One region of the Variovorax sp. F042 genome, then DNA from elsewhere that is predicted to be linked to it. Evidence: predicted binding sites of a transcription regulator. Region 1 holds the regulator's gene; the other holds the start of a gene.
What was found. The regulator HrcA, encoded in region 1, represses chaperone genes, less so after heat shock. The targets are predictions, from matches to a motif close to TTAGCACTCNNNNNNNNNGAGTGCTAA.
Positions count from the first base shown of each region.

Region 1 (7,919 bases):
CGCGTTTTCTCGAACGCTTTCCCGACGTGAAGGCGCTGGCCGCCGGCACCGAGGACGAGGTCTTCGGGCTCTGGAGCGGGCTGGGCTACTACAGCCGCGCGCGCAACATGCATCGCTGCGCGCAGGAAGTCGTCGCGCGCTTCGGCGGCGAGTTTCCGCGCACGGCCGCCGAACTCGTCACCTTGCCCGGCATCGGCCGATCGACCTCGGCCGCCATTGCCGCCTTCTGCTTCGGCGAGCGCGTGGCGATCCTCGACGGCAACGTGAAGCGCGTGCTGACGCGCGTGCTTGGCTTTGCGGGCGACATGTCTTCGGCGGCGCAGGAGCGTGCGCTGTGGGACCTGGCAACGCAATTGCTGCCGCCAGCAGAGCAGAAAGAAGCCATCGCGAGCTACACGCAAGGCGTGATGGACCTGGGCGCCACGGTGTGCCTGCCGCGCAAGCCGAGCTGCATGATCTGCCCGGTCAACAAGACCTGCGCGGCCCTGCGGGAAGGCGCGCCGGAGCGCTACCCCGTCAAGACCCGCAAGCTCAAGCGCAGTGCACAGTCGCTCTGGGTGCTGCTGGCGCGCGATGCGCAAGGCCGCGTGTGGCTGGAGAAGCGGCCGTCCAAGGGCATCTGGGCCGGGCTCTATTGCCTGCCCGTGTTCGACAGCCGCGAAGATCTTCTGGCTGCACTGCCGACGGCCGCGCGACGCGGCGTGCAGGACCTGCCGGCCTTCGTGCATGTGCTGACCCACAAGGACCTGCATCTGCATCCGGTGCAGCTTCAGGGCGGCCAGCCGCAAGGCGATGGCGCGCGATGGGTCGAGGCCGAGGAGTGGGGCCGCTTGGGCCTGCCGGCGCCGATGCGCAAGCTGCTGGAAGGTAGCGAGGCTTAATCAGCCGATCTTTAGTCGGCGGATCAGTCCAGTCAGGCCGCGTCGAGTTCGCGGTGCCGCTTGAGCGCACCCCAGCGCGCACCGAACGAGCGCGCCAGCTGCTCGACCAGGAACACCGAACGGTGCTGCCCGCCCGTGCACCCGATGGCCACCGTCACATAGCTGCGATGGTCGCGCGCCAGTGCATCGAGCCAATGCGTGAGGAACTGTTCGATGTCGTTGTACATGCGCGCTACGTCGTCGTGCTCGCGCAGCCATTCGATCACCGGCTCGTCGCGGCCCGTGAGCGGGCGCAGCGCGGGCACGTAGTGCGGGTTGGGCAGCATGCGCACGTCGAACACGTAGTCCGCATCGAGCGGCACGCCGCGCTTGAAGGCGAACGATTCGAACACCAGCGTCAGCGCGCTTTGCGGCGCGGAGATCAGCGACTTGATGTAGCTCTGCAGCTGCGCCGGCCGGATCAGGCTCGTGTCGATCACGTCCGCGCCGTCGCGCAGGTCGGCCAGCAATTCGCGTTCGAGCTCGATGGCCTGCATCAGCACGCGGTGCTGCTCGGGCACGTCGGTGCGGCCTTCCTGGCGCGAGAGTGGATGGCGGCGGCGGGTTTCCGAGTAGCGGCGCAGCAGGGCGTCGGTGGTCGCGTCGAGGAACAGCGAACGCAGCGAGATCTCGCCGTCGCGCCGCAGCGCTTCGAGCTGCTGTGGAACGATTGGTAGCGAGACGCCGCTGCGCACGTCCATGGCAATGGCCACGCGCGGCGTCTGCTGTTCGTGCTGCAAGGCGATGAAGGATGTCAGCAGTTCGGGCGGCAGGTTGTCGACGCAGTAGTAGCCAGCGTCTTCCAGCGCATGCAGGGCCACCGACTTGCCGGAGCCCGACATGCCCGTGATGAGCACGAGGTCGAGGTTCATGGCGCGGTCACCGAGGTCTTGTGGCCGAGCATTTCGCGTGCGTGCGCGAGCGAGGTTTGCGAGACCTTCTCACCGCCCAGCATGCGGGCGATTTCCTTGGCGCGGTTGTCATCGTCGAGGCGCGACACGCCGCTCTCGGTGCGCGGGCCGTCCTTGCCGGCTGCTGCCGTCTGGCGCTTGGCCACAACGAGGTGATGGTCGGCACAGGCGGCCACCTGGGGCAGGTGGGTCACGGCGAGAACCTGGCGGTCGCGGCCGAGCTGCTTCATGAGGCGGCCGACGGTCTCGGCGACCGCACCGCCGACGCCGGCATCGACCTCGTCGAAGATCAGCGTCTGCGCCGCGCCGAGCTGGCTGGTGGTGACGGCGATGGCCAGCGCAATGCGCGACAGTTCGCCGCCCGAGGCCACCTTGCCGATGGCGCGCGGCGTGCTGCCGGTGTGGCCGGCCACGAGAAAGGCCACGTCTTCGAGGCCGGCACGGCTGGGCTGCGCCAGCGGCTGCAGTTCGACGTCGAAGCGTCCGCCCTGCATGCCGAGACCCTGCATCGCATCGGTGACGGCTTGAGCGAGGCGCGGCGCAGCTTGCTTGCGGACCTTGCCGAGCGCCTTGGCTTCCTTCATGTAGGCCTGCTGTGCGTTCTGTTCTGCGCGCTCAAGCCCTTCGAGATCGCTTTGCGCATCCAGCGCCTGCAGTTCGGCCTGCCAGCCGGCGAGCAGCGCCGGCAGTTCGGCGGGCGGGCGCTTGTAGCGGCGCGCGAGCGACATCCACAGGCCCATGCGCTCGTCCAGCTCGGCCAGGGTTTGCGGATCGGTGTCGGCATCGCGCAGGTAGCCGTGCAGCGTGTGGGCAGCGTCGGAGGCCTGGGCCACGCATGAGGCGAGCACTTCGCCCAGCGCGCGGAACTCGGGCTCGATGTGCTCGCAGTTCTGCAGCAGCGTGAGCGCGCGCGTAAGCGCGGGGAGGGCGCCGTTGTCGTCGTCTTCCAGTGCCTGGCTGGCACCCTGGGCCGCGTCGATCAGGGCCTGCGCGTTGGAGATGCGCGAGTGGTTGGTCGACAGCTCTTCCCACTCGTCGACGCCCGGTGCGAGCTTGGCGACTTCGGAAATCTGCCATTGCAGCCGCTCGCGTTCGCGCTGCAGCGAGTCCTGCGCCGAGCGCGCGTGTTCGAGTGCGGAAAGTGCCTGCCGCCAGCTTTGCCACGCGGCGTCGAGCGCATCGGTGCGCACGCCTGCGTAGGCGTCGAGCAGGCCGCGCACTGCCTCAGGCCGCGTCAGGCTTTGCCAGGCGTGCTGGCCGTGGATGTCGAGCAGGCGGTCGCCGAGCTCGCGCAACTGCGTGGCCGTGGCTGGGCTGCCGTTGATCCAGCCGCGGCTGCGGCCCTGCAGGTCGACGGTGCGGCGCAGCAGCAGCGCGTCGCCGGCTTCGAAGCCGCCTTCGTCGAGCCAGGTGTCCAGGGCGGGGTCGGCGTCGAATTCGGCACTCACGTCGAGCCGTTCGGCCCCTTCGCGCACCGCGCCAGCGTCGGCGCGGTTGCCCAGCGCCAGTTGCAGCGCGTCGATCAGGATGGATTTGCCCGCGCCGGTTTCGCCGGTCAATACCGTGAAGCCGCCGGACAGGTCGAGTTCGAGTGATCGCACGATCACGAAGTCGCGCAGTGCGATGCGTCGCAGCGCCATTTCAGGAGCCCCCTTCGTTCCAGTGAAGTTTCTTGCGCAAGGTGTCGAAATAGCTCCAGCCGCGCGGGTGCAAAAAGCGCACGCGGAAATCGGAGCGGCGCACCACCACGCGGTCGCCGATTGCGAGCGAGGCCAGCGACTGCATGTCGAAATTGGCGCTGGCGTCACGCCCGCCCACCAGCTCGATCACGATCTCGTCGGCGTCGGGCAGCAGCACGGGGCGGTTCGACAGCGTGTGCGGTGCGATCGGTACCAGCACCCAGCCCGGCACGGCCGGATGCAGCAGCGGCCCACCGGCCGACAGTGCGTAGGCCGTCGAGCCTGTGGGCGTGGCGATGATCAGGCCGTCGGCGCGCTGGTTGGCCACGAAATGGCGGCCCACCGATACGCGCAACTCGACCATGCCGGAGGTGGCGCCGCGGTTGACGACCACGTCGTTCATGGCGAGCGCGTCGAACACCGAGGCGCCGTCGCGCACGACCTGTGCGTGCATCAGGCTGCGGTGGTCTTCCTCGTACTCGCCGGCCAGCATCGGGATCAGCGTGGCCTGGTAGTTGTCGAGCGGAATGTCGGTGATGAAGCCGAGCCGGCCGCGGTTGATGCCGATCAGCGGGATGCCATAGCTGGCGAGCTGCCGGCCGATGCCGAGCATGGTGCCGTCGCCGCCGACTACCAGGCCGAGGTCGCAGCGCTGGCCGATTTCCTCGACGCTCAGGGCTTCGTAGCGTGGATGGGCAGGGGCGCCGTCATCGTCTTCCTCGCAGGTCGAGCGCTCGACGAACACCGTGCAGCCTTGCGATTCGAGGAAGGCGCCAATGCCTTCCATGACGCCGTCGCGCGAGTCCGCCTGCGCCCGGGCGCCGGAAGCCTGGTATTTGCCGATCAGGGCGACGTGACGAAAGCGAGAGGTCATATCTCACAAATTACAACACTAAAATCTTGCAATGCTGGACGACCGTGCCAAGTTGCTGCTCAAGACGCTCGTCGAGCGCTACATCGCCGACGGGCAACCCGTCGGCTCGCGCACGCTGTCGCGTTCCTCGGGGCTCGATCTGTCGCCAGCGACCATCCGCAACGTCATGTCCGACCTCGAGGCGCTGGGGCTGATCGCCAGCCCGCACACCTCGGCCGGCCGCATTCCGACGCACCGTGGATACCGCCTCTTCGTCGACACCATGCTGACCGCGCAGCGCGAACAGATGAGCACGCCGAGCCTCGCGCCCGACCAGCCGCAGAAAGTGATCGCCAATGCGGCGCATCTGTTGTCGAACCTGTCGCAGTTCGTTGGCGTGGTGATGGCGCCGCGGCGCGCTTCGGTGTTCAAGCAGATCGAGTTCCTGAAGCTCTCTGACCGGCGCCTGCTGGTGATCATCGTCTCGCCCGATGGCGACGTGCAGAACAGGGTGATCTTTCCGGAGGCCGACTATTCGCAGTCGCAGCTGGTCGAGGCCTCGAACTACATCAATGCGCACTATGCGGGCCTGACTATCGAGCAGGTGCGCGATCGTCTCCAGTCCGAGGTCGAAAAGCTGCGTGGCGAGATCGCTGCGCTGATGCAGGCCGCGGTGCAGGTCAGTTCCGAAGTGCTGAACGAGGCGCAGGAAGACGACGTCGTGATCTCCGGTGAGCGCAACCTGCTGGCGGTGAGCGATTTCTCCAGCGACATGGGGCAGTTGCGCCGTGCCTTCGAACTCTTCGAGCAGAAGGCCCAGTTGATGCGCCTGCTCGACGTGTCGAGCAAGGCCGAAGGGGTGCGCATCTTCATTGGCGGCGAAAGCCAGGTGGTGCCCTTCGAAGAACTCTCCATCGTCAGCGCCAACTACGAGGTCGATGGACAGGTCGTGGGTACGCTGGGCGTGATCGGGCCGACGCGCATGCCCTACGAGCGCATGATCCAGATCGTCGACATCACGTCGCGCCTGGTGAGCAATGCGCTGAGCCATCGCAAGTAGGCGCCGCAGCGCGAATAGAATCGTGCCGCGTGGGCCGTTAGCTCAGTTGGTTAGAGCAGCGGACTCATAATCCGTTGGTCGAGTGTTCAAGCCACTCACGGCCTACCACCCGCAAGCCGCATGGGCATTGAACAAGGCGCTATTTAATCGATAGCGCCTTTTCTTTTTCTCACTACTTTGGTGAGGCCATGTAGCCGCCATGTAGCCGCCGGTACACGGTTTTGCGCCGTAGCGCGTTTGCCGGACGACACTAGGCGCCGGACAATCGATCTCTCAACAAAGAGGGGTCGGCATGCTTACAGGTCTCGGGCGATTCAGCGCGGTGGTGTGGGCCTTCGTCGGCCTACTGGTGTTGTGGCTGCTGACCGGAGCGGCGTTCAGCGGCCCGGCGCTATCTGCTGGGGAAACATCCAAGGCGTGGGCGTTGATCGCGGTGGCGCTGGGTATCTGCTACCTCATGCACCGGGCTACCTGCTGGTTGTTCGGCGCCGCCGCACGCAAGCCGCGCAAGTTGAGCCACTGAGGTGCCCCATGGCAAAGCAGAAGAAATCGAGCAACGACCTTGCTGCAATCATTGCGGAACGCGTCGGAGACATGAAGGGCGGACGCGTGGGGATTCCTTTACCGGTGGAGGCGCACCCAATCGACGCTGAGGGGCGCTCATGGGATACCGCGGAGCCTGCGCCGTCGCCAGCAATCCGCAGCATCATCGACGCCGTGCGGGACGAATACGACCTTGGTCCGTGAAAACTGAGCTGATGCTCCTGTTACTGGTCAATAGACCGGTGCTGCGTCTTCATGAGGTCGCCAACTTGCTGAGCCTCGACCCCAGGTCGCTGCAGAACAAGATCTATCGCCGTGAATTACCGTTCCCGATGTTCAAGATGCTGGAGTCTGGCGGCTGGGTTGCGCACGTATCTGATGTTGCTGCGTACATTGATGCGCAAAAGCGGGACGCTGAGGAAACCTTGGCTCGCTTGGGGATGCGGTGTGAGTCTTCCTAAAGAGTTGAGGTGACCCTTGTATTACGAAATCACTGGCATGAACACGCGTATCCTCGGCGCGGTGCACGTCTTCCCATCAGGCACAACGTCGATGCCTTGGTGGGTCCTTGATGCGTTCAACGGCTCAGAATTGATTGAGATGGAGCACGACCACGCGGAACTGGATGCTTGCCGCTTCGAAGCCGATGCCAAGACTCTGAAGCCTTGGGCCCTACTGTTTGACAAGATGCGGCAGGCCTTGTCACAGGCGGCTATTCAGCCTGGCGTGGAACAGATATTTGCCAGCGCGCTCCGGGAAGCCGACCGGCCTCCGATGACCTACATCGAGACTGGACGGGCCGTATCCGAACTGTTTGATTCGGTGCCTGCCCGTGATCTGGCAACAGCAGAAGCGGCGATGCACCAGTTTGCGCCTGTAGCAGCCGAACAGATTGCTGCGCTGCACTCGGCGTGGGAGGCGTGCGACTATGTGGCGCTTTTGCAGCTCCAAAAAGCAAGTCCCTTGGCATCTGTGCCATCTCTACGGCACGCGTTTTTCACCGCCCGCAACGAAAACTGGGCGAATACCATTGCTGCCCGCGGAGCCTCTAGGAAGAGACAGTTGCTTGTCGTCGGTGCTCACCATTTGGTGGGGCCGGGCAATCTATTGGATCGTTTGGCTAAGAAAGGAAAGGCTGCGGCGCCATTGACGAATTAGCGGGAGGGTCGCCAACACGTTTCCACCGTTCAAGCAAGGCAGCCGCCTCCCAATCCACGAAACCAATCATGCTTCAGACCGCTCAACGTAAACGCAAGGCCGGTATTGAGCGGGAAATCATTTCTCGGGCAGGGGTTGTCACGGGTTGGGGTTTCGAATTGCACGCTTGGGCTGCAGAAGATGGTGCGTTGGATAAACGAAATCGCCTCGATAGCCGTTACCTCCACTTGACTGGAGCATTCACCGAAGCGGTTGGTGGTGTTAGAGATTTCGCGATCATGATTTCTAGCGCCGACGTCGCAAGTGCCGGGAGAGCTGAAATTCCTTCTGTCGGTGTATTCCTCCGTTCGAAGCCCGTATTGGAAGCGGTTGTCACAGTGTCGGCGAGTGACTTTCAAGTTTTTGCGACGTTTGCCGCCGCGGAAAAAATCTCCGTGGTAGACCTGACGTTCCAAAAGCTGCGGTACGGCAGCGGTCTCATCTCATCTGCCCTCTTCACCACAAACAAGGTGAGCGACTGACCTTGAGAGCCACGCCGTAGCTGATCGCTGCCCTCGGAGCCCTTCAACACGACAGTTTTCGCTCGAAGTGGCTAATAGCTGCTAAGAATTCTGGTAACAAGTTGGGAAACCGCGGCTGTTGGGCCGTGCGCCTGATTGCTAGTAGCCATGGCTACTAGCAATTGCTCGCACAACGGCAGTCGGTCTGCTTTGAGGCAGAGGATTTTGCGGTGTGTCCTACCCCATCGCGAGTAACTGCGAACGATATGCGCCCTACAGTAGCTGTCAGACGGCT
Region 1 is NZ_JBVASX010000017.1:40,488-48,406, forward strand. Features, by position in the region: gene mutY (A/G-specific adenine glycosylase) at 1-881, shown strand, start outside; gene rapZ (RNase adapter RapZ) at 914-1,792, opposite strand; gene recN (DNA repair protein RecN) at 1,789-3,471, opposite strand; gene ACZYSP_RS31710 (NAD kinase) at 3,473-4,384, opposite strand; gene hrcA (heat-inducible transcriptional repressor HrcA) at 4,416-5,423, shown strand; tRNA gene ACZYSP_RS31720 (tRNA-Ile) at 5,455-5,531, shown strand; gene ACZYSP_RS31725 (hypothetical protein) at 5,716-5,946, shown strand; gene ACZYSP_RS31730 (hypothetical protein) at 5,955-6,170, shown strand; gene ACZYSP_RS31735 (pyocin activator PrtN family protein) at 6,167-6,427, shown strand; gene ACZYSP_RS31740 (TraB/GumN family protein) at 6,465-7,124, shown strand; gene ACZYSP_RS31745 (hypothetical protein) at 7,193-7,645, shown strand.

Region 2 (7,919 bases), on a different contig from region 1:
GCAGTTGATTCCGTCGACCGAAGGAGCCGCTGTGCATAGCGCGCGCCACACACGCTTCCAGGTGCTCTATGCGGCGCTGCGAGACCAGTTTCAGTAACTGGCACAGGCAATAAAAAAGGGCCGCTTTCGCGGCCCTTCTTCTTTTGGTGAGCAGTGCTCAGCCGGGCATTACATGCCCATGCCGCCCATTCCGCCCATGCCGCCCATGTCGGGCATGCCGCCGCCGGCGCCAGACTCGTCCTTGGGCGCGTCAGCGACCATGGCTTCGGTCGTCAGCAGCAGCGAGGACACCGAAGCGGCGTTCTGCAGTGCGGTGCGGGTGACCTTCGTCGGGTCCAGGATGCCCAGCTCGAGCATGTCGCCGTACGTGTCGTTCGCAGCGTTGAAGCCGTAGTTGCCCTTGCCGGCCAGCACAGCGTTCACCACCACCGAGGCTTCGCCGCCGGCGTTGTTCACGATTTCGCGCAGGGGAGCTTCGATGGCCTTGAGCACCAGCTTGATGCCGGCTTCCTGGTCGGCGTTGTCGCCCTTGACCGACTCGCCCACGGCTTGCTTGGCACGCAGCAGAGCCACGCCGCCGCCAGCCACGACGCCTTCTTCCACTGCAGCGCGGGTAGCGTGCAGGGCGTCTTCGACGCGAGCCTTCTTTTCCTTCATTTCGACTTCGGTGGCAGCGCCAACCTTGATCACTGCAACGCCGCCGGCCAGCTTGGCCACGCGCTCTTGCAGCTTTTCACGGTCGTAGTCGCTCGTGGCTTCTTCGATCTGCACGCGCACTTGCTTCACGCGGGCTTCGATGTCGCCAGCGGCACCGGCGCCGTCGATGATGATCGTGTTTTCCTTGCCCACTTCGATGCGCTTGGCTTGGCCCAGGTCGGCCAGCGTCACCTTTTCGAGCGTCAGGCCCACTTCTTCAGCGATGACCTTGCCGCCCGTCAGGATGGCGATGTCTTCCAGCATGGCCTTGCGGCGGTCGCCGAAGCCAGGAGCCTTGACGGCCACGACCTTCAGGATGCCGCGGATCGTGTTCACGACCAGCGTAGCCAGGGCTTCGCCTTCGACTTCTTCGGCAATGATCAGCAGCGGACGGCCAGCCTTGGCGACTTGTTCCAGCGTGGGGAGCAGGTCACGGATGTTGCTGATCTTCTTGTCGAACAGCAGCACGAAGGGGTTGTCGAGCAGCGCCGATTGCTTCTCGGGGTTGTTGATGAAGTAGGGCGACAGGTAGCCGCGGTCGAACTGCATGCCTTCGACAACGTCGAGTTCGCTGTCCAGCGACTTGCCGTCTTCGACAGTGATCACGCCTTCCTTGCCGACCTTGTCCATCGCGTCAGCGATGAGCTTGCCGATGGTTTCGTCGCTGTTGGCCGAGATCGAGCCGACTTGAGCGATTTCCTTCGACGTGGTGGTGGGCTTGGAAGCCTTCTTCAGCTCGGCGACCAGGGCCGTGACAGCCTTGTCGATGCCGCGCTTCAGGTCCATCGGGTTCATGCCGGCAGCCACCAGCTTGAAACCTTCGCGAACGATGGCTTGTGCCAGCACGGTCGCGGTGGTGGTGCCGTCACCGGCGTTGTCCGAAGTCTTGGAAGCCACTTCCTTCACGAGCTGGGCGCCCATGTTCTGCAGCTTGTCCTTGAGTTCGATTTCCTTGGCGACCGACACACCGTCCTTGGTGACGGTGGGGGCGCCGAACGAGCGCTCGAGCACCACGTTGCGGCCCTTGGGGCCCAGGGTCACCTTGACTGCGTTGGCCAGGATGTTGACACCCTCGACCATGCGTGCGCGGGCTTCACCGCCGAAGACTACGTCTTTTGCTGCCATGTTTGTTTACTCCGAATGGGATGTTTGAATTACTTCTCGACGACCGCGAACAGGTCGTCTTCCTTCATGACGAGCAATTCGTCACCGCCGACCTTGACGGTCTGGCCGCTGTACTTGCCGAACAGGACGCGGTCGCCGACCTTGACGGTCAGTGCGGCCAGTTCGCCCTTGTCGTTGCGCTTGCCCGGGCCCACGGCCAGGACTTCACCCTGATCGGGCTTTTCAGCGGCTGCGTCGGGGATGACGATGCCGGAGGCGGTCTTGGTTTCGCTGTCAACACGCTTGACGATCACGCGATCGGCCAAAGGACGAAGTTTCATTGCATCTCCTGGATGTATGGATAAGAAACGGGTTTGTGGTCGGGTGCCGGACCGGAGGCCGGCAGCCCATCGACTGGAAGCGAGGGCTGTTAGCACTCATCAGCAGCGAGTGCTAATCATAAGGGCAATCGGTGGGCTTTCAAGTGACAGGGGCTGCCGCCGGTGCGTAACGGATCTCACGCCCGGCCCGCCAAGCCGCCGCCAGACACGCCCGCCGCATCCGCCCGGCGGCCCATCAGGAAGTCCACGAAGGTGCGCACGCGCAGCGGCGCGAACCGCAACTTGGGATACAGCAGGTTGTAGGGCCGGGACCGGCCGCCGAAGGGCTTGAGCACTTCGACCAGCCGTCCCTGGCGCAAGTCTTCCTCGACCACGAAGCGATAGGCCTGGAAGATGCCCGCGCCATGCCGGGCCAGCGTAACGCCGGCCAGGACGTCGTCCGAGCAGGCGTAGCCGCCGGAGGTGAGCATTTCGATGTCCTGGCCGTCCTGACGGCACAGCCAGGGGATGGTGCGGCCGCTGCTGGGCAGCTCGAACTGGATGCATTCGTGGGTCTGCAGGTCGTCCAGGGTCCGGGGTTCCCCGTGCCGGCGCAGGTAGTCCGGGGCTGCGACGAGCACGAGTTCGGCGTCCTCGAGATGGCGAGCAACCAGGGTCGAGTCGGCTGGCGCGCGCACACGCACGGCAAGGTCGTACCCCTCCGCGGCGAAGTCGATGTTGCGGTTGCTGACGTGAACCTCGACCCGGATGTCCGGGTAGCGCGCCCTGAACTCCGGCAGCAGCGGCAGCAGCCGGTAGTGCCCGTAGGTGGTGGGAACGCTGATCCGCAGCAGGCCGCTTGGCGTGATCTGCTGGCCGCTGACCTGGCGTTCGGCCTCCACCAGCTGGTTGAGCGCCTGGCGGCATTGCTCGTAATAGGCCTGGCCCGCCTCGCTCAGCCGTATCTGCCGTGTCGTGCGCAGGAAGAGGCGCACGCCGAGGCGTTCTTCCAGCCTGCCCACCGTCCTGCTTACGGCGGCGGGCGTCACGCCCGCAACGGCGGCCGCGGCGGTGAACCCCTCTTGCTCGGCTGCAAGACAGAAAAGCTCCAGGCTTCCCAGCAGCAGGTCGTCGAACTGGCGATTCATGATTGATTACATAAAGTAAAGACTAAAGATGCTTCGATCATCTTTATCAACTTGAAGGTCGTCAATACAGTTGATCCCAGAGGCGAGAGCCTCCATGAACCTGAACCAACTGCCTCCGCTTTGACCACCCGAAAGGAAACCATCATGAAGACCCAACCCAAGACGATCGTGATCACCGGCGCCTCGAGCGGCATCGGCCTGGCCCTGGCCGGCGCGTACCTGCAGCGCGGCGACAACGTCGTCGGCAACGCCCGCAGCGCCGAACGCCTGCAACAGGCATCCGTGTCGCTCGGTTCGCCCGACAACTTCCTGGGCGTTGCCGGCGACGTCGCCGACCCCGTCGTCGGCGATCTGCTGGTGCGGCGTGCCATCGAGCGCTTCGGGCACGTGGACGTGCTCGTCAACAACGCCGGATTCTTCAACGCCAAGCAGTTCATCCAGTACACGCCGGACGAGCTGGAAGCCCTGGTGAGCACCAACCTGAAGGGTTTCGTCTATCCGTCGCAGGCGGCAGTCCGCCACATGGTCGAGCGCAAGGCGGGCCACATCATCAGCATCACGGCAAGCCTTGCCTCGCAGCCCAACCAGGCCGTGCCGGCCGTGCTGCCGCTGCTGATCAAGGGCGGCATCAACCAGGCGACGAAGGCGCTGGCGCTGGAACTGGCGCCGCACAACATCCAGGTGACGGCGGTGGCGCCGGGCATCGTCGACACGCCGATGTACACGAAGGAAATGCACGGCTTCCTCAACACGCTGCAGCCGGCAGGCCGCATCGGCACGGTGCAGGAAATCGTCGACGCGGTTCTCTACCTGAGCGACGCCAGCTTCACGACCGGCATCGTGCTGCCCGTGGACGGCGGCATGGGCACCGGCAAGTGGTGAGCAAAGCATCGACAACGAACCCCGGAGAACGCCATGCCCTACATCCGCATCGAAATCACCCGCGAAGGCACCACGCTCGACCAGAAGAAGCAGCTGATCGCCGAGGCCACCGAGATGATGGTGCGCGTCCTGAACAAGGATCCTGCCTCGACCTTTGTCGTGATCGACGAATACGACACCGACAACTGGGGCCAGCACGGCCGCACGATCACCGAGGTGCGCCGCGAGCAGACGCTTGCTGCTACTGCACCGCCGCGTCCATCCAGAACTTGAGCTGCGGGTTCTTGAGCCGACCCTTCTTGTCGTAGTACTTGCCCAGCCATTCCTCCGGCGTGCTTTTGAGTTCCAGCGCGTCCTTCTGGCCGCCAAGCTGCTTGAACCAGAAGCGGGAGGAGAAGTGGTCGTAGACGTCCAGGATGCGGGTCGCATAGGCCATCGCGAGCTTCTTGTTGCCACGCACAATCAGCAGGTTCTCGTCGTTGTCGAACGATGCCTTGTGCCCCAGGTTGTGGCTGCCGGTGGCAACGACGCAGTCGTCGTCGAAGGGGTCGATCACCACGACCTTGTCGTGAATGATCGCGAAGCCGGCATTGAGGATTTCCTTCTTCCAGCCATCGGGCACCTTGAAGTCGAACGCCTCGGCTCCGAAAACACGCGGGTCCTGGAGCACGGGCGGTTTCTTCTCGCCCTTCTTCCTGGCGGGCGGAGTCATGCCCTTGAGCTCGTAATAGAAGCCTTCCGAGGCCGACTTGTTCGTCACGCATCCGCGCACGAACAGCTTCTTGTTCCTGCTCGCGGCCTGGGCTGTCCAGTTCGCGATGCTCGGGCTACCCGGATAGAAGGCGAGAAAGAGCACGGAGTGGCTGGCGCCCGCGATCAGCTGGGCAAGGTCCTCCATGTCCGGCGGGCGCTTCTCGGTTGCCGGGTTCTTTCCACGCGCCTTCGGCGTGTTAGGCGAAAACCAGCTGTGAACCGCCGCTCCATCGTCCAGTGTCAGCGCCGAGCCCTTCGACGTCCACTTGCGAAGCGCGGCGCCCTGCAAGGCTTTCGGATCGTCCGCGGCCTCGTCGGTGTCCTTGGCGAGCTCTTTCCAGTACGCCAGATAGCGCTTGGCGAGCGCATCGTTGTCGATGACGATGGAATTGTTGGTCTGGGTGCACAGGCCGGTGGCCGTCCAGTTGGTGGAGCCGGTGAACACCGCCTTCGGCTTGCCCTTGGAGTCGACGTAGACCAGGAACTTGTTATGGGCGATATGGCCGTTGGGCATGATGCGGTTGTGAATCTCCGCAGCGGTGCCGGTCAGGGTTTCGCGCGCTTGCTCGTTGCCATCGACCTTCACGGTCTTGATCTTGGTCTTGCCGGTCTTGGGGTTGGTCACCTTCACCGGTTTGCCGTCTTCGCCCAGCACTTCCTCGTCTTCCTTGGAGTCGCCCAGGACGATGTGGAGGCGTTCGCCCAGCCCTGCGAGCCAGCCGATCAGCTGCGGGTCCTTGAGTTCGTAGAGCGCCGCGTAGATCTTGCCCTTGCCGTCGGCGCGCGCAAGAAACTCCTGGATGGCCTCGATCATGTCGCCCGAGAGGCTCTCGCGGAGCTTGCTCTTGTCGCCGGGGTCCGAGACCTTCTCGATCAGCGAGTCCTTCATGTCCTTGGAGCCGAGCGCGCGCGCGACGCGCTGCGTGGAGATCAATCCGCGGTTGAAGTAGACGCTCAGCTTGTCGTCGATCACCGGGGTGATCTCCACCTCGTTGGTCAGCAGGATCGGCAGCTTCGCCATGGGCTGGAGCTTTCCCGGGGCGCCCTCCAGCGGCACGATCTTGTAGCGGAAGATCCTGTTCTTGTTCTTCTCGGCTTCGAGACGCGCGTAAGGATCTTTCCAGTAGAACTTCTGGATCGGAAGTTCCTCGGTGGTCCATTTCTTGGGTGTGATGCCCTTGAACCTCGCCTGGCCTGGCAGGGGCGTCTCACGGCCGTGCTGGTCGATGCGGTAGACCGCGAATCCCATGCAGCCATCCGGCTTCTTGCCGTAGCTCCACGCGACCATGATCACCTCGTTGTTGGCGAAAGCCACGGCGTTCTGCATGAGTCCCCTCCACGTTCCGGTAGCGGCCGATTGGATGTCGACTTCGAGAGTGCGCTGGCCACGGCCGCCTCCCGCGCGGGAGTATCGCGGGATCGATCGGGCTCATCAATGGCATTTCTGTGTCAGTCCACCTTGATGCTCGCAGCCTTGACCACCTGTTGCGCCTTGGCGGTTTCGTCGACGATGAACTTGTTGAACTGTGCCGATGGCATCGTGAACGGCTCGGCGCCAAGCTTCTCCAGCCGCTCTTTCAGCTCGGGCGACACCATGATCTTCGCGACCTCGGCCTGAAGCCGCTCCACCACGGGCTGCGGCGTCTTTGCCGGGGCGAAGAGGCCGACCCAGAACAAATACGCCGAACCTGGCACGCCGGCTTCCACGGTGGTTGGGGCATCGGGCAAGGCGGGCGAGCGTTGGGCGGTTCCCACGGCCAGCGCCTGCAGCTTGCCGCTCTTGATGAGCGGCAGCGCCGACACCATCGGCGCGAAGAACCAGTCGACGCGGCCCGACATCACTTCGGTCATCGCCTCGGGCGTGCCGCGGAAGGGCACGTGCTGCGCATCGAGCCCGGCCGCGAGGCGGAACACCTCCGCGTTCATGTGCGTGGCCGAGCCGTTGCCAGCCGATCCGTAGTTGAAGCTGCCCGGCTTTGCCTTGACCTTCGCGACCAGGTCCTGCACGTTCGTGAAATGCGCGGGCGCGGTCACCAGCACGTTGGGCAGGCTCGCCATCGGCGTGATGCCGGTGAAGTCCTTGATCGTGTCGTACGACAGGCCCTTGTAGATCCATGGATTCACGAGGTGCCCCGCTGAATGCACCAGTAGCGTGTACCCGTCGGCCGGTGACTTGGCCGTGATGGCCGCGCCCAGGGTTCCGCCCGCGCCTGGCTTGTTGTCGACGATCACGCTCGTGCCCAGCGCTGGTCCGAGCTTCTCGGCCACGAGGCGCGCGACGATGTCGGTGCCGCTGCCTGCCGTGAACGGCACCACCAGCTTGATCGGCTGCGTGCCCGGCCATGCGCCCTGCGCGAGCGCGCCGCTGCTGCCCAGCGTGCAGGCCGCGAGCGCCGCGGCCGCGGTGAGTGCCTGTCGGCGGCTCCAGGGGAAAGTCTTCTTCTTCATGCGTCGTGTCTCCGTTGATTTGTTCGATGAGCAATGACTGACCGAAGGGGGGGCGCTAAGCCGGTGGCGCGTTCGGCATCACCAGCGCCACCAGCACCGGCCGGTTGGTCCTGTTCTCCAGCTGGCGTTTCTCGCCGGGCGCGAAGCGGCAGCTGTCGTACTGCTCGAGCACGTCTTCCTGGTGCACGCCGTCGGTCTCACCGACCACATGGAGCTGGCCTTCGAGCACGAGGTAGAGCTTTTCCATCGGCGAGCCGTCGAGCCCGGTGTGGCCGCCGGGCAGGATCTGGCTCATGCCCATCCACATCTGCGTGGAGGGCCCGGCTTCCTTGCCCTGCAGGCGCAGGCAGCGCATGTCGAAGTGGTTGGGCGCCTCGTAGTGCGGCGCTTCGTTGAAACGGGTCACGTGCATGGCGGGTGTTCCTTGCGGTTTCAGGGGCGCAGCACAACGCGGTCGGTGCTGCCCGACAGCACCAGCCGGTAGGCATCGATGGCTTCGTCGAGCGTGAAGTGGCGCGCCACGGGAAAGGGCTTCAGCGTGCCGCGCTCGAAGCCCTCGCGCATCGCG
Region 2 is NZ_JBVASX010000002.1:749,625-757,543, reverse strand. Features, by position in the region: gene xylB (xylulokinase) at 1-97, shown strand, start outside; gene groL (chaperonin GroEL) at 169-1,821, opposite strand; gene ACZYSP_RS12040 (co-chaperone GroES) at 1,851-2,141, opposite strand; gene ACZYSP_RS12035 (LysR family transcriptional regulator) at 2,318-3,268, opposite strand; gene ACZYSP_RS12030 (SDR family NAD(P)-dependent oxidoreductase) at 3,413-4,150, shown strand; gene ACZYSP_RS12025 (tautomerase family protein) at 4,184-4,423, shown strand; gene ACZYSP_RS12020 (phospholipase D-like domain-containing protein) at 4,392-6,230, opposite strand; gene ACZYSP_RS12015 (Bug family tripartite tricarboxylate transporter substrate binding protein) at 6,353-7,351, opposite strand; gene ACZYSP_RS12010 (cupin domain-containing protein) at 7,407-7,763, opposite strand; gene ACZYSP_RS12005 (quinone oxidoreductase family protein) at 7,784-7,919, opposite strand, start outside.
Region 2: the regulator HrcA is predicted to act here: its motif matches at 2,231-2,257, upstream of ACZYSP_RS12040 (co-chaperone GroES).